One region of the Mesorhizobium sp. P2_F5 genome, then DNA from elsewhere that is predicted to be linked to it. Evidence: predicted binding sites of a transcription regulator. Region 1 holds the regulator's gene; the other holds the start of a gene.
What was found. Region 1 encodes LexA, which represses DNA repair genes until DNA is damaged. Its sites were predicted from a motif close to TGTTCNNNNTGTGTTCNG; they were not measured.
Positions count from the first base shown of each region.

Region 1 (7,582 bases):
TCGCGAGGACTTTCCAGTTCAAGCCCATAGGCGCCGCATCTGGCTTCGACGAGCTGGATAAACAGGTCGGTCAGCGCGATGCTCTTTTTGCGCACCGCCGCCATGTCGACATCGTTCCAGATATCGAGCGCGCCCTTGAGCGCCCGCATCGACAGCACCGGCTGCGTTCCGCACAGAAAGCGGCGGATGCCGCTGCCGACGGCAAAGCCCTGTTCGAAGGCAAAGGGCCGCGCATGGCCCCACCAGCCGCTGAGCGGCTGGTGGACATCGCCATGGTGGCGCGCGGCAGCGTAGATGAACGCCGGCGAGCCCGGGCCGCCATTGAGGTATTTGTAGGTGCAGCCGACGGCGAAATCGGCATTGGCACGGTCAAGTTCGACCGGCAAGGCGCCGGCGGTGTGGCAGAGATCCCAGATGATCAGCGCGCCGGCGTCATGCGCTTTGCGCGTCAGCGCCGCCATGTCGCGCAACTGGCCGGATTTGTAGTTGACGTGGTTGACCAGGATGACGGCAACTCTGTCGTCGATCAGCTCCTCGATTGCCGTCGCGTCGACGCCCTCCAGCCGCAGCCGCGTTCCCGGCCGGGTCGAGGCCACGCCTTCGGCCATATAGAGGTCGGTCGGAAAACTGTCGCCCTCGGCAACGATGACCGACCGATCCGGCCGCATGCCGAGCGCGGCGTGCAGCAGCTTGTAGATGTTGATCGAGGTTGTGTCGCAGACCACCGTCTGCCCGTTGGCCGCACCGATCAGTCGTCCGAGCTGATCTCCGAGTTCCACCGGCATGTTGAACCAGCCTGCGGTGTTCCAGGCGCGAATGAGATCCTGCGCCCATTCCCGCGTCGCGGCCTGCTGCAGTTCGCTGAAGACGGCTGGTGACGCGGCGCCCAGCGAATTGCCGTCGAGATAGATCACGCCCTCCGGCAAGACAAAGCGTTCACGCATCGAGCGCAGCGGATCAGCGGCATCCATCGCTTCGATTGCAGCGAGATCGGGTGTCATGCTCATGATCCGGTGCCCTCCGTGGACAAACGCACTCGGCGGAGCCTGCCCGCCCAAACATGCCGGCGATCTTGAGCGGTCCTCCGGAAGCTGTCAAACATTATATATAATTTACGCAATGAAAGGCTTTGATATATAATCATCAGCCGAGCAATCTGTCGGATTGGTCACGATGCTGGATGACGAGCAGTCCTCGAAGACGGAAGCGGCCTATCGGCTGCTCAGGCGCGATATTCTTGCGACCCGGCTGGCGCCTGCCGCGCCGTTGAAGCTGAGCACGCTGCGCGGCACCTACGGTATCGGCTGGACGCCGCTGCGCGAGGCGCTGTCGCGGCTGGAGGCCGAACGGCTTGTGACGGCCATCAGCAACCGTGGGTTTGCGGTCGCTCCCGTCTCTCGGGCGGAGCTCGAGGACTTGGCGCGCGCACGGCGGGTGGTCGAACTGCCCTTGCTGGTGGAATCGATCGAGAAGGGCGACCGTCAGTGGGAAGACGCGATCGTTGCCACCCATTATCGTCTCTCACGGTGCGGGTCCGTTCTCGACGATCCCTCGGATGACACCGTCGATGCATGGTACGAAAAACATGATGCCTTCCATGCGGCGCTGCTCAGTGCCGCGACATCCAGCTGGCTTCTGCGCTTCAATGCGACGATCTCCGACCAATTGCATCGCCATCACCGCTTTCTGGGACTGGCCCCGACGCTGCGCGCGGCTGCCGGCCGCAAGGATGGACACCAGAAGGCCATGGAGGCCCTGCGCGACGCCGTGGCGATCGAACACCACACCGCACTGATGGAAGCAGCCCTTGATCGCGACGCCGAACGCGCGAAAACACTGATGACCGTTCACATCGGCTACACGCTGCAGGTCTATGCCCAGAGTGAGCCGGGCGGCGCGGTTGATGCGGCGCAACCGCACCCGAAAAAGAAGCGGCGATCGGGCAACGCGTGAACTAGCCGATGGCGCGACCCTCAGCGCTTTGGCTTCGTTCAACACCGTTGCCGGCAAACGAGCGCAGGCTGCCTGCCGCGCGCCGACGTATGCTGAACAAAACGTCAACACATTCATTAAACTTTAAATGGTTGCGGAACACAACTGGAACAGATAGTGTTTGTTCTGGGTTTGTTTTTTCCGATTCTGGTTTCAGAACCCGTGGGGGCCGCGATGCTGACGCGCAAGCAACATGAACTTCTGATGTTCATCCATGAACGCCTGAAGGAGAGCGGAATCCCGCCGTCTTTCGACGAGATGAAGGAGGCGCTCGACCTCGCTTCGAAGTCCGGCATTCACCGCCTGATCACGGCTCTCGAGGAGCGCGGTTTCATTCGCCGGCTGCCGAACAGGGCGCGCGCGCTGGAAGTGCTGCGGCTGCCCGACTCGATCGCGCCCGGCCTCAATGCGGCGAGGAAGTTTTCGCCAAGCGTCATCCAGGGCAGTCTCGGACAAGGCGGCCAAGGCGGTGTGGGGCAAGGCGGTCTCGGCCGCCAGATCAAGCCGGGCTCGTCGTCGCGTTCGATGTCTGCCGGCAATGACGATGCGGTTTCCGCGGTGTCGATCCCGGTGATGGGACGCATCGCCGCCGGTGTGCCGATCGACGCCATCCAGCACCAGACGCATTCGATCTCGGTGCCGCCGGATATGATCATGGGCGGCGAACACTACGCGCTCGAGGTCAAGGGCGACTCGATGATCGAGGCCGGCATTTTCGACGGCGATACGGTCATCATCCGCAATGCCGACACGGCGAGCCCCGGCGAGATCATCGTGGCGCTGGTCGACGAGGAGGAAGCGACGCTGAAACGCTTCCGCCGCAAGGGCGCCTCGATCGCGCTGGAAGCCGCCAACCCGGCCTATGAGACCCGCATCTTCGGTCCGGACCGGGTCAAGGTGCAGGGCAAGCTGGTCGGGTTGATCCGGCGCTACTGAGCCGGCTCAGGTTTGTACTTTTCGCGCTGCTTGTAAGGCGGCAGACCACGCGCTTCGCGTGAGAAGCGGCGTTGCTCGTGCCAGGGGCGATACGGCTTGTCGACGGCAAAGCGGATCGTTGGCGCTGTCGCGGCCGATTGTGGATCGAAGAAGACGGCGGCACTCCCGTTGCGTGCAAGCTGTTTCTTCGTCACGACCAGCACCAGCGGGTCGCGGCACGGATTGTAGGCGGCGGCATCGTCGATGACGATCAGGCTCGCAAAAGCACAAGCCGGCCGAGCCGCGTTGCGATCCTTCGCCAGCGCGATGATGGCGCCGGATGGATGCCGCGCAATGCAGAGATCGCCCCTGCAATAGAAGGGCGCGCCTGGCGGCAAGTCGAGCGGATCGAGATCGAACCGCGTATCTGTTGCCTCGAAAATCTCAGGCGGGATAATGGTTTCGGCTCTCAGTGCGCGTTTCCAATTGTCGGTGGTGAATTCGTTCGAGCGTTCGCGATTGAGAGCGAGCTCGCCGCCGCCGATCGGCATGGCCACCAGATGCGCATCTTCGGAAATGAGCACGTCAGGCGTGCGCACCTGCGGCACCGTCAACAGGCCGGCCAGTGCGAAAGGCACGGCTGCGAGCCGGAGCCAGGTAGTCGCCATGGTGGCGATAACGAGGGCGACCGCCACTAGCAGCACCGAGCGGATGGAGATCAGCCCGACGGCATCGACCGGCGAGCGCTCGGAAATCCAGGCCGATATGGCGATCATCGCCGTCAGGCCCTTGCCCATCACATATAGGAATGGCCCGTCGGCGCCGAATGGCATGGCCAGCGCGCTAAGCACGGCAAAGGGCATGACGATCAACGACACGATCGGCATCACAGTGAGATTGGCGAGCAGGCTGAGCGGCGACACGCGCTGAAAATGCCAGATGGCAAACAGCAAGGTAGCACTGCCAGCGATAATCGAGGTCATGGCGAGACCGCCCATGGCCAGCAGGAATTTTCGCGACAGGAAGCTGACAAAGGAGCGTTTCGCCGGCGGCGGTCTCACCTTGTCGGCGCGATAGTCGGCCCAGCCGGCATAGGCGCCGACAAGCGCGGCGGTTGCGGCAAACGACATCTGGAAGCTGGGGCCGACCACTTCATGCGGCGACACCAGGATGACGGCGATGGCCGAGATCGCCAGATTGCGCATGGTGAGCGCCGCGCGATCAAACAACACCGCGACAAGCATGACCGCCAGCATGATGAAGCTGCGCTCGGCGGCAACCACGATGCCTGAAATGACGAGATAGGCAGCGATGGAGACAAGCGCTGCGGCGGCCGCATATTTCTTCACCGGCCGGCGCGAGGAGAAATCCGGAAACAGCGCAAAGGCGCCCCGCAGCAACGCCATGATGGTGCCGGCAACCAGCGCCATGTGCAGGCCCGAAATGGAGATGATGTGGTAGATGCCGGTGCGCCGCATCGCCTCGTTGACCTCATCCGGGATGCCGGCGCGCACGCCGACAATGAGCGCCGCGGCAATCTCGCCTTCGGCGCCGCCGATTTTGCTGCGGACGTGGTCGGCAATACTCTCGCGCGCATTCTCGATCGCCGAAGAGAGCCGTGCGGTCGGCGGTGGCGGTCCCTGCGCGACGATGGTTTTGGGATTGCCGAGAAAGAAGCCGCTGCCGCCGATGCCGGTGAAATAGCTGTCGAAGGAGAAATCATAGCTCTCCGGCCGCACCGGACCGGTCGGCGGCAACAGCCTGGCATAGCCGGTGATCAGGGAGCCGGCGGTCATATCGGCGGGAACAGTGCGCGCCGAGAGCCTGACCCGCTCCGGCGCGTAGCGCAGCTTGGGGCGAGCGGTCGAAATCACGTCGAGCGTCAGCCTCACGCGGCCGTTCTCCATCTCCTCCAAGCTGACGACGCGCCCGGTCAGCCTTGTCTGGATCTCGGAGCCAAGCATCTGCGTTCCGGCGCGCCAGGTCTCGACCTTGGCGGCAACGACGCCGAGCGCGCACAGCATCGCGGCCATAAAGCACAGATGCGCCCTCGGCCACGACCGCGTGACAACAGCACAGCATGTCGTCAGCACCACAATGGCGATTGGCTGGGCAAAGCCCGGCTCACTGGCCAGCGAGAAATAGGCAATGACGCCGGCCGCCAGGAAAACCGGCACCAGCAGGAAGGCAACACCGCGGTCGAGTTCCGTACCGGCGGCCACGGCAAGGCTGCGGCGGATTGCAGGCCATGACGAACGGCGAAGCAGTTTGCGCAGACGGACAGCAGATCCCGGTGCGACGACCGGCACCGGCGTGGCATCATCCGGAGACAAAGGCCGGAGGCCAGGTCGCGTCTCGGGCAGCGCGACGGGGATCGGCTCGGCATTGGGGCTGTCGGCAAACAGGGAGCGTTCGTTGACGCTTGTCGCAGCGCCCTCGCCTTGATCCGTGCCCCGGCCACGTCCAGCCATCGGGTCTGCCCCTTGCGCCCCAGACCTCCTATGCTACATGAACGCGCAAAGCGCGAAAGTCCGCGCGATCACGCCCCACTTTCCAGCTTTGCCCGAGAATTGCCATGTCCAACAAAATTGCCATGTCCAACAGGGTGGTCACCCGTTTTGCCCCCTCGCCCACCGGCTATCTGCATATCGGTGGCGCGCGCACGGCGCTGTTCAACTGGCTGTACGCCAAGCACACCGACGGCACGATGGCGCTGCGCATCGAGGATACCGACCGCGAACGTTCCAGCGCCGCGGCAACCCAGGCCATTCTGGATGGGCTGACCTGGCTCGGCCTGTCCTGGGATGGCGAGGCCGTCTCGCAGTTCGAGCGTGCGCCGCGCCACCGCGAGGTGGCCGAGGAACTGGTCCGCCTGGGCAAGGCCTATTACGCCTACGAAACGCCAGCCGAGCTCGAGGCGATGCGCGAGGCGGCACGCGCCAAGAGCCTGCCGCCACGCTACAATGGCGCGTGGCGCGACCGCGACCCCTCCGAGGGGCCCGCCGGCGTCAGGGGCGCCATCCGCATCAAGGCGCCGACCGAGGGCGAGACCGTGGTGCACGACCGCGTGCAGGGCGAGGTGCGCTTCCCCAACAAGGATCTCGACGATTTCATCATCCTGCGTTCGGATGGCGTCCCGACCTACATGCATGCTGTTGTCGTCGACGACCACGACATGGGCGTCACCCACATCATTCGCGGCGACGACCATCTGACCAATGCCGCGCGCCAGACGGTGATCTACAACGCCATGGACTGGGAGGTGCCGTCCATGTCGCACATCCCGCTGATCCATGGCGCCGACGGCGCCAAACTGTCGAAGCGGCATGGCGCCCTCGGCGTCGAGGCCTATCGCGCCATGGGCTATCTACCCGAGGCACTGCTCAACTATCTGGCGCGGCTCGGCTGGAGCCATGGCGACGACGAGGTGATGTCGATCAAGGACATGATCGCCTGGTTCGACATTGGCGACGTCAACAAGGGTGCGGCGCGTTTCGACTTCGCCAAGCTCGATGCACTGAACGGCGTGCATATGCGCAAGATGGACGACAGAGCACTGCTCGACATCTTCGTCGCCACTCTGCCTTATATCGAAGGCGGCCCGACGCTCGCCGCCCGCCTCGACGACATCAGGAAAGTGCAGTTGCTGGCCGCCCTGCCTGGCCTGAAGGAGCGTGCCAAGACGCTGGTGGAACTGGCCGATGGCGCCGGCTTCCTGTTCGTCGAGCGGCCGCTGCCGATCGACGAGAAGGCGGCAGCGCTTCTCAATGCCGATGCGCGTACGATCCTGCGCGGGGCACACGCGGCTTTGCAGACGGTTTCAGGTGAATGGACGGCCGCAGCGGCGGAAGCCGCTGTGCGCGAGTTCGCGACGGCCGGCGGTCACAAGCTTGGCGCGGTGGCCCAACCGCTGAGAGCAGCCCTTACCGGCCGCAGCACCTCGCCCGGCGTGTTCGACGTGCTTGCCGTGCTCGGCCGCGAGGAAAGCCTGGCGCGGATTGCGGATCAAATCGATTAGGAGCGAGCTGGCCCAAGAAGATTGGCATTGAAAGGCGCGTTTCGCAGTGCAACATTAGGCCCTGGCCCAATCTGGCACGCACCTCCCAAAATGCGGTGGCGAGTTCGCGCATTCCGGTGATTTCGACGTGTCGTTTGCAGGAATTGCCTTGCCGGCATGAGGAACATGAAGGAGTTTGAGAATGAGCGAAGCTGCGACAAAACTGGAAACCGGCAGCAAGACGACGCACCCGTCGACTGCCACGCTCGAACTGGCCGGCAAGACGCACGAACTCAAGGTGCGAAGCGGTTCGGTCGGGCCTGACGTCATCGACATCGGTGCGCTCTACAGCACCACCGGCGCCTTTACCTACGACCCTGGCTTTACCTCGACGGCGAGCTGCGAGTCGGCGATCACCTTCATCGACGGCGATGCCGGCATCCTGCTGCACCGCGGCTATCCGATCGACCAGCTGGCCGAGCATGGCGACTTCCTCGAAGTCTGCTACCTCCTGCTCTACGGCGAACTGCCGACCAAGGCGCAAAAGGACGATTTCGACTACCGGGTGACGCGCCACACCATGGTGCATGAGCAGATGTCGCGCTTCTTCACCGGCTTCCGCCGCGATGCGCATCCGATGGCTGTGATGTGCGGCGTGGTCGGCGCGCTGTCGGCCTT
Region 1 covers NZ_JBFUEY010000018.1:117,169-124,750, reverse strand. The annotation lists gene kynU (kynureninase) at 1-1,007, opposite strand, end outside; gene AC1DYO_RS22740 (GntR family transcriptional regulator) at 1,174-1,953, shown strand; gene lexA (transcriptional repressor LexA) at 2,167-2,928, shown strand; gene AC1DYO_RS22730 (ComEC/Rec2 family competence protein) at 2,922-5,378, opposite strand; gene gltX (glutamate--tRNA ligase) at 5,501-6,925, shown strand; gene gltA (citrate synthase) at 7,107-7,582, shown strand, end outside.

Region 2 (7,582 bases), on a different contig from region 1:
TGTCGGTGGGCAAATGGGCGAGGTTGGCAAAGGGCGCCAGCATGACGACGCCGACGCAGACCTGGATCAGCGCGATCAGATGCGGCGGGGTGCCCTTCAGCTTCTTGGCGACGATTGCCGCGACGGCCCAGAAGAAGGCCGCGCCAAGCGCCATGCCGATGCCGATGACATAATCGGTGCCGACGATGCCGGAACCAGCATCGGGCCCTGTCTGCACGATCAGCAGCATGCCGGCAAAGGCGATGCCGAGCCAGGTCAGCTTGGCCAGGGTCAGCCGCTCGCCGAAGAACAGCGCACCGAAGCCGACCAGCATGAAGGGCTGGGTGTTGTAGACCGCTGTGGCGATCGAGATCGAAGCGCGGGAAAAGGCGCTGAACAGCAACAGCCAGTTGATGACGATCGCCGCACCGCCGAGCGCGGCGATCGCAACAATGCGCAGCGTCAGCCTGCCGCGCAGCAGCCCGAGTGCCGCGCAGGTGACCAGCAGCGCCACCGCGCCGAAGGCACAGCGCCAGAACACCACGTCCATGACGGGCTGACCCGACATGACGACGAACCAGCCTATCGTGCCGATGATCGTCATCGCCGCCGTCATCTCGATCGTGCCGCGCACCGTGCTGTCCATGACAATACCTCTGATATCCGTTGAGGTATGATAATCTCATGCGGTCCTAAGGGTTTATATGTTTTATGAAAGGTGATATACGGTGACCACCTAATTTAATAAGGCGAACTCCGCCTTTTGCGAGGGAATGAAAATGCTGGACGAGCTGGACAGAAAGCTTCTCGACATCCTGATCCGGGATTCCCGAACTTCGCTGAAGGACTTGGCGCAACAGGTCGGGCTGTCGTCGCCGAGCGTCTCGGAGCGGCTGCGGCGGCTGGAAGAGCGGGGCGTCATCCGCGCCTTCACCATCGAGATCGATCCGGAGGCGCTGGGCTATCCGCTGCAGGCGATCGTGCGGGTGCGGCCGCTGCCGGGCAAGCTGCATATCGTGCAGAAGCTGATCGGGGAGATTCCTGAGTTCGGCGAGTGCGACAAGGTTACCGGCGACGACTGTTTCGTGGCGCGGCTCTACGTGCGCTCGATCGGCGAACTCGACAAGCTTCTCGACCGCATCGCCGACAAGGCGGAAACCAGCACCGCCATCATCAAGGCACAGCCGATCCGGCGCCGCCCGCCTCCACTTGGGCAAGCGTCGTTTTAGCTAAAGCTCCAGCTTGTAACCGATGTGGCTGGCCTTGAAGCCGAGCCGGTCATAGAAGCGGTGCGCGTCGTTGCGGCTCTTGTTGGTGGTCAGCTGGACAATTTTGCAGCCGCGTTCGCGGCACTGTTCGACCGCCCATTCCAGCAGGCGTTGCCCCAGCCTTTCGCCGCGCCGGTCGGCGGCGACGCGGACAGCCTCGATCTGGCCGCGCAAGGCGCCCTGCAGCGACAGGCCGGCAAGGTAAGTGATCTGCAGCGTGCCGATCACCTTGCCGCCATCCGTCATCACGGCGAGAACCTGGTTGGGGTCGGCGTCGATGGCGGCAAAGGCGTCGCGATAGGCCTTGGCGAGCGGCTCGGAGGCATCCTCGCGGCTGCTGCCGAGCGGATCGTCGGCGAGCATGGCGACGATGGCAGGCAAGTCGGCTGCTTCGGCGCGGCGGATGTGGAGTACGCTCATTTGTAAAAACCTGATGCATCGGGGATGGCGCCCTTATGCATCGGCGGCAGTCTTGCCGCAAACCTCGAACGGTTAAGTTACAGACAGTTGATGACCAGCATCGCCGGCCGGAATTTCGCTGTCGCGGCGCACGGGTTTCTGGGTTATTGCAGGTCACTATCTTCCCTCCAGCCTCATTCTCCTCATGTCAGGTCTGCTCGCCGATCCGTGGTTCTATGCCGCCGCCATTCCGGCGGTGATCCTCGTCGGCTTGTCGAAAGGCGGCTTCGGCGGCGCCGTCGGCTTTGTCGGCGTGCCCTTGATGGCGCTGGCCATGCCGCCGGTGCAGGCGGCCGCCATCCTGCTGCCGATCCTGTGCCTGATGGACATCGTTTCAGTGTGGACGTGGTGGGGCGTCTATGACCGCAAGATGCTGGTCGACATGATGCCGGGCGCAGTGATCGGCATTGGGCTCGGCTGGCTGACGGCGGCGCTCGTCACTGAAGAGATGGTGCGGCTGATCGTCGGCGCCGTCGCGCTGATCTTTGTGCTGCGCTGGCTCTATCTGCAGTTCCGCCACGGTTCCGACCATGCGGCGGCGCCGAACCGCATCGCCGCCGCCTTCTGGGGCACCGTTGCCGGCTTCACCAGCTTCGTCGCCCATGTCGGCGGCCCGCCCTTCCAGGTCTATGCGCTGCCGATCAGGCTCGATCCGAAGGTGCTTTCGGGAACATCGGCGATCTTCTTTGCGGCCACCAATGCGCTGAAACTGATCCCTTATTTCGCGCTCGGCCAGTTCGACACTGCCAATCTGACGGCGTCCGCCGTGCTGATGCCGCTGGCGCCGCTGGCCACCATTGCCGGCGCCTGGCTGGTGCGGCGCATGCGGCCGGAGATCTTTTATCCCTTCACCTATGCGACCGTGGCCGTCGTCGCGGTCAAGCTGCTGTGGGACGGCATCGCCGGCCTCATGTAGAGGCAAGGACGGCTGACAGCCGCCCTTGCCGGCGGCTGCATCACGCGGCGCTCGGGACCAGCCGGCGGCTACCGCCAAAGGCGAGCGTTGCGCCGGCGGCAATGACCAGTGCCATGCCGGCAAGGATGCCGACATCATGCATGGTTGGCTTGAGCACCATGTCGGCGACGATCACCAGCATGACCGAATAGTCGAAGCGAGCGGTGTTCATCATGCGCTGACCCTCGGCAAGAGCGGCCAGCGTCGCGCCGTCCTTGGCGAGCATGGCGCCCATCCGTTCCCCGATCGGCTTGAAGATGAGCATGCCGATCGAGAAGGTCGTGGCGTAGCCGGCAAGACCGATCAGGATCCAAAGATCGGAAAAACCAACCCAGAAAATGCACATGACGAGCCCGAAGAGCAGCGTCAGCATGGACATCGGCGCGAAGAAACGGCCGCCCAGTTGCCCGCTGGCGCGAATCGCCTGCAGCTTGTCCTCGATGTTGCCGGCGCGCTCGGCAAGCACGCCAAGCAGGAACAGCACGAAGCCTCCCCCGACCCAGAGGATTGCCGAGGTGACGTGCAGAAACTTGACGATCGAGTACCAGTCCATGGTTTGCTCCAAGGTGTTCCGATGATCTGCGGCCGAGCGATTTGCGCCGGCCGTTTCAGAGAAGCGGGCGTTTAGCGCAACGCATGTTTCGGAACGATGTCGCGTCGACGCTCCAGCCTGTTACCGCAGTTTGATCACTCATTTGGCCGCAAGCCTGTGACGACACGCCCGAATGCCAGGCGGCGGTCATTCAAACCGGATAGGCCCTGCGGCATGATCCTGAAACGTACGGGGACTAAGCCGCTCGCGACCGACGCTCCATTCTGGCCGCGCGCGATCGGACCAAGTCTGCGGCAACCAACGAGGGTATCCAATGCAAGGCGTAGCACGAAATTTCTTCACCCTGGCCGTCATCTACGCGCTGTGCGGCATGGCCTTGGGCCTGCACATGGCGATCACCAATGACCATGGGCAGATGCCGACCCACGCGCACACGATGGTGGCGGGCTGGCTGATGTCGGCGGTGTTCGCCTTCTTCTACCATTTGTTCCCTGCCATCGGGCAAAAGACGATTGCCGTCGTCCATTTCTGGCTGACGGCGGTCAGCGGCATCGCGCTGATGATCGGGCTTTATTTTGAACTTGCCGGCCATCCGGAGATCGAGCCGGTGCTGGGCTCTGCCTCGATAGGTTTTTATGCGGCAATGCTGCTGTTCGCCTTCATTTCCCTGCCGGCGGTCTGGAAGAAGGCTTGAGCAAGCTGACGATCGGGTTCCGCGGGCCGTTGTGCTGATACGGCACAGAAGGGCGGCGGTCGATCAAGAAATATCCGCTCCGTTAAGGGTTCATTAAGCTTTACAGGTGTTTACTATGTCCATCCAGTTATCTGGATTCTTACCGAGTGGTTGGAGCCACTTCGTTTGACGCCTCCCTGTTAAACTCCTGAGAGCCGCCTTATCCGCGGCTCTTTTTTTGTCCGCATTTTGGCGTGCCTAGCGCCATCCGCCGGCGTTAACCGTTTGTTAAACATGTGCTTGCCTTCAACCGCGGCGAAGCGCATTTTCAAGCCTCAGTCATCTAGGGTGCCGGCGTGACGGCGAAGAGCCGAATCAGCCGACGGGGCAGTGCAGGGGCGTACGATGAACGAGCCTTCGAAGGGCATCGCGAAAACCATCAAACTGGCGGAACGCCGGGTTTTCTCCCAATCCTTCAAACCGCTTTACCAGGAAGGCATGGGCCTGGTCGAGCAAGCAGCCGAATATCTCGACGGCAAGGGCCGGGCCGAGGCGAAAAAGCTGTCCAGGCTGGCAGCGACGCTCTATGCGGCCGAATCGATGCGGCTGACCACAAGGCTGATGCAGGTTGCCTCCTGGCTGCTTTTGCAGCGGGCGGCAAACTCCGGCGAGATGACCCGCGACCAGGTCGCTTCGGAAAAATCCAAGGTGCGCCTCGACACCGCGTCGGCGCATGACGAAGCGGTGGGCTGGAACGAATTGCCGAAGGATTTCCTCGACCTCGTCACCCGTTCGCTGCGCCTGCAGGCACTGGTGCGCCGCATGGACGAAGAAATCTATGGCGGCGCGTTCGCCGAGACGCCGTCCGCTGTCCGCCGCGTCAATCCGGTTTCCGACCAGATCACGCTGCTGAACACGGCTTTTGCCCGGGGTTAACAGACTGCTTGATAATTCTACTCCGACGGACATCTGAAGCGGTTTGCTGCGCTTCCGGTGCTCACTCAAGTACGCTCCGCTCCGGTTCTCGAAAACCACCCCAGCGGTCTCGTCAGAGCGAATTCTCAAACAGCGTATAGCTCCCGTTTCCGGTTTGTTCACATTTCGCTGGCATCGCTGTCCGCCGGAGGTAGACTTGGCGGATGGGGGAAGCGATTCGCATCATCGGTATCGATCCGGGGCTGAGACGCACCGGTTGGGGCATCGTCGAAAGCCTCGGCAACTCGCTGCGCTTCGTCGCATCGGGCACCGTGCGCTCCGACGACAAGGCGGCGCTGGCGACACGGCTCTGCCAATTGCATGACGGGCTGGCCGAGATCCTGCACGCTGCCATGCCGCAGGAAGCGGCCGTCGAGCAAACCTTCGTCAACAAGGATGCGGTGGCGACGCTGAAGCTCGGCCAGGCGCGCGGCATAGCCATGCTGGTGCCGGCGCGCGCCGGCCTTGTCGTCGCCGAGTATGCCCCCAATGCCGTCAAGAAGGCGGTGATCGGCGTTGGCCATGGCGACAAGAAGCAGATCCACATGATGGTCAAGGTGCTGTTGCCGAAAGCCACTTTCGACACCGAGCATGCCGCCGACGCACTGGCCATCGCCATCTGCCACGCCCATCACCGGCAAAGCGTCGCCTACCGGATGGCGGCGCTGGCATCATGAAAGGCTATTGAGCATGATCGGCAAGCTCAAGGGCACACTCGACGAGATCGACGAGGATTTCTGCCTCGTCGACGTGCATGGCGTCGGCTATGTCGCCTATTGCTCGGCGCGCACGCTGGCCTCGCTGCCGTCGCCGGGCGAAGCGGTGGTGCTGTTCATCGAAACCTATGTACGCGAGGACATGATCCGGCTTTACGGCTTCCAGTCGGTGCTGGAGCGCGAATGGTTCCGGCTGTTGATGACCAATGTGCAGGGCGTCGGCGCCAAGGTGGCGCTGGCCATCCTGTCGACGCTGGCGCCGGCCGACCTCGCCAACGCGATCGCACTGCGCGATATCGCCATGGTCAGCCGAGCGCCCGGTGTCGGCAAGAAGGTGGCCGAACGCATCGTCACCGAGTTGAAGAACAAGGCGCCGGCCTATGCGGGAACCGCCTCCGGCACCATCGGCTTGAAGCAGGAGCTCGGCGAAGGGGTCGCGCCGGCGCCGATCACCGACGCCGTCTCGGCGCTGGTCAATCTCGGCTATTCGCGCGACACCGCAGCCAATGCGGTGGCGGCGGCGCTGAAGACGGCGGGCGAGGACGCGGACGCCTCGAAGCTCATTCGTTTCGGGCTGAAGGAACTAGCGCGGTGAGCGGTTGCTGGAAAATGGAATTCCGACTACCATATAATCAGTAAGAATTTTCTCGGAAAGTAAGAAAATGGGCGCATATGCCAGTCTGACCTCTAAGGGGCAGCTTACAATTCCAAAGGACGTTCGGGACGCGCTCTCGCTCAAGACGGGCGATATGATCGCCTGGACGGTCGTGGACGGCTATCTGGTTGGGACGCCGCGCAATCTCGACTTCGCCGATCTTGCCGGATTTCTAGGTGACCCACCCGGCGGTCCCGCTTCCCTGGAAGAGATCGATGCCGCTGTGAGGGAGGCCGTAGGTCAGCATGTCGTCGGAGACAAGCTGTTGAGCGGAGAAGAGGACGGCGCGTGACGTCGATAGGTATCGATACCAACGTTCTGCTTCGAATGGTGCTGAATGATGATGCCGAGCAGCGGGCAAAAGCCCTCGCCTTTGGTAAACTCCTCAGCGAGGATAACCCTGGCTTTGTGAGTTTGATTGTTCTGGTCGAATTCAGCTGGTCACTGCTTTCGCGTTACCGGCTGCCAAAGGAGCAAGTGTTGGCCGCGATCCAGAGACTGCTCAAGATCAAGACGCTGGTGTTCGAGGATTTCGACGCCATCGTGATCGCGCTCGAACGATCGAATTCGGCCCACGTCGACTTCGCTGATGCGCTGATAGCCGAACACAATCGCAATCTCGGCTGCTCTCATACAGGTACATTCGATCAGAGGGCCGCCAAGTCCATTGCCGGGATGGAATTGCTCGCATGAGCCTTTCCCCCCGCCTCATTACCCCGGAAAAGCACGGCGAGGATGCCGAGCAGACCTTGCGGCCGCAGACGCTTGCCGATTTCGTCGGCCAGGCGGCAGTGCGGGCCAATCTCAAAGTGTTCATCGAGGCCGCCAAGGGCCGCAGCGAGGCGCTCGACCATGTGCTGTTCGTCGGGCCGCCGGGGCTTGGCAAGACGACGCTGGCGCAGATCATGGCGCGCGAGCTCGGCGTCAATTTCCGCTCGACCTCGGGCCCGGTGATCGCCAAGGCCGGGGATCTGGCGGCACTACTGACCAATCTCGAAGACCGCGACGTGCTGTTCATCGACGAGATCCACCGGCTCAATCCGGCGGTGGAGGAAATCCTCTATCCGGCGATGGAGGATTTCCAGCTCGACCTGATCATCGGCGAGGGGCCGGCGGCGCGCTCGGTCAAGATCGACCTCGCCCGCTTTACATTGGTCGCCGCCACGACGCGGCTTGGGCTTTTGACCAACCCGTTGCGTGATCGCTTCGGCATTCCGGTCAGGCTCAATTTCTATTCGGTCGAAGAGCTGGAGCAGATCGTGCGCCGTGGCGCACGCATCCTGCAAATGCCGCTCGGCGACGATGGCGCGCTGGAGATCGCGCGCCGCGCTCGCGGCACGCCGCGCATC
Region 2 covers NZ_JBFUEY010000010.1:14,844-22,425, forward strand. The annotation lists gene AC1DYO_RS16200 (DMT family transporter) at 1-625, opposite strand, end outside; gene AC1DYO_RS16205 (Lrp/AsnC family transcriptional regulator) at 759-1,208, shown strand; gene AC1DYO_RS16210 (N-acetyltransferase family protein) at 1,209-1,667, opposite strand; gene AC1DYO_RS16215 (sulfite exporter TauE/SafE family protein) at 1,852-2,622, shown strand; gene AC1DYO_RS16220 (DUF2269 family protein) at 2,663-3,214, opposite strand; gene AC1DYO_RS16225 (hypothetical protein) at 3,528-3,908, shown strand; gene rcdA (protease adaptor protein RcdA) at 4,293-4,823, shown strand; gene ruvC (crossover junction endodeoxyribonuclease RuvC) at 5,027-5,539, shown strand; gene ruvA (Holliday junction branch migration protein RuvA) at 5,553-6,173, shown strand; gene AC1DYO_RS16245 (AbrB/MazE/SpoVT family DNA-binding domain-containing protein) at 6,241-6,525, shown strand; gene AC1DYO_RS16250 (PIN domain-containing protein) at 6,522-6,926, shown strand; gene ruvB (Holliday junction branch migration DNA helicase RuvB) at 6,923-7,582, shown strand, end outside.
Region 2: a site for LexA is predicted at 4,968-4,985, ahead of ruvC (crossover junction endodeoxyribonuclease RuvC). Genes of this name have one in related genera too.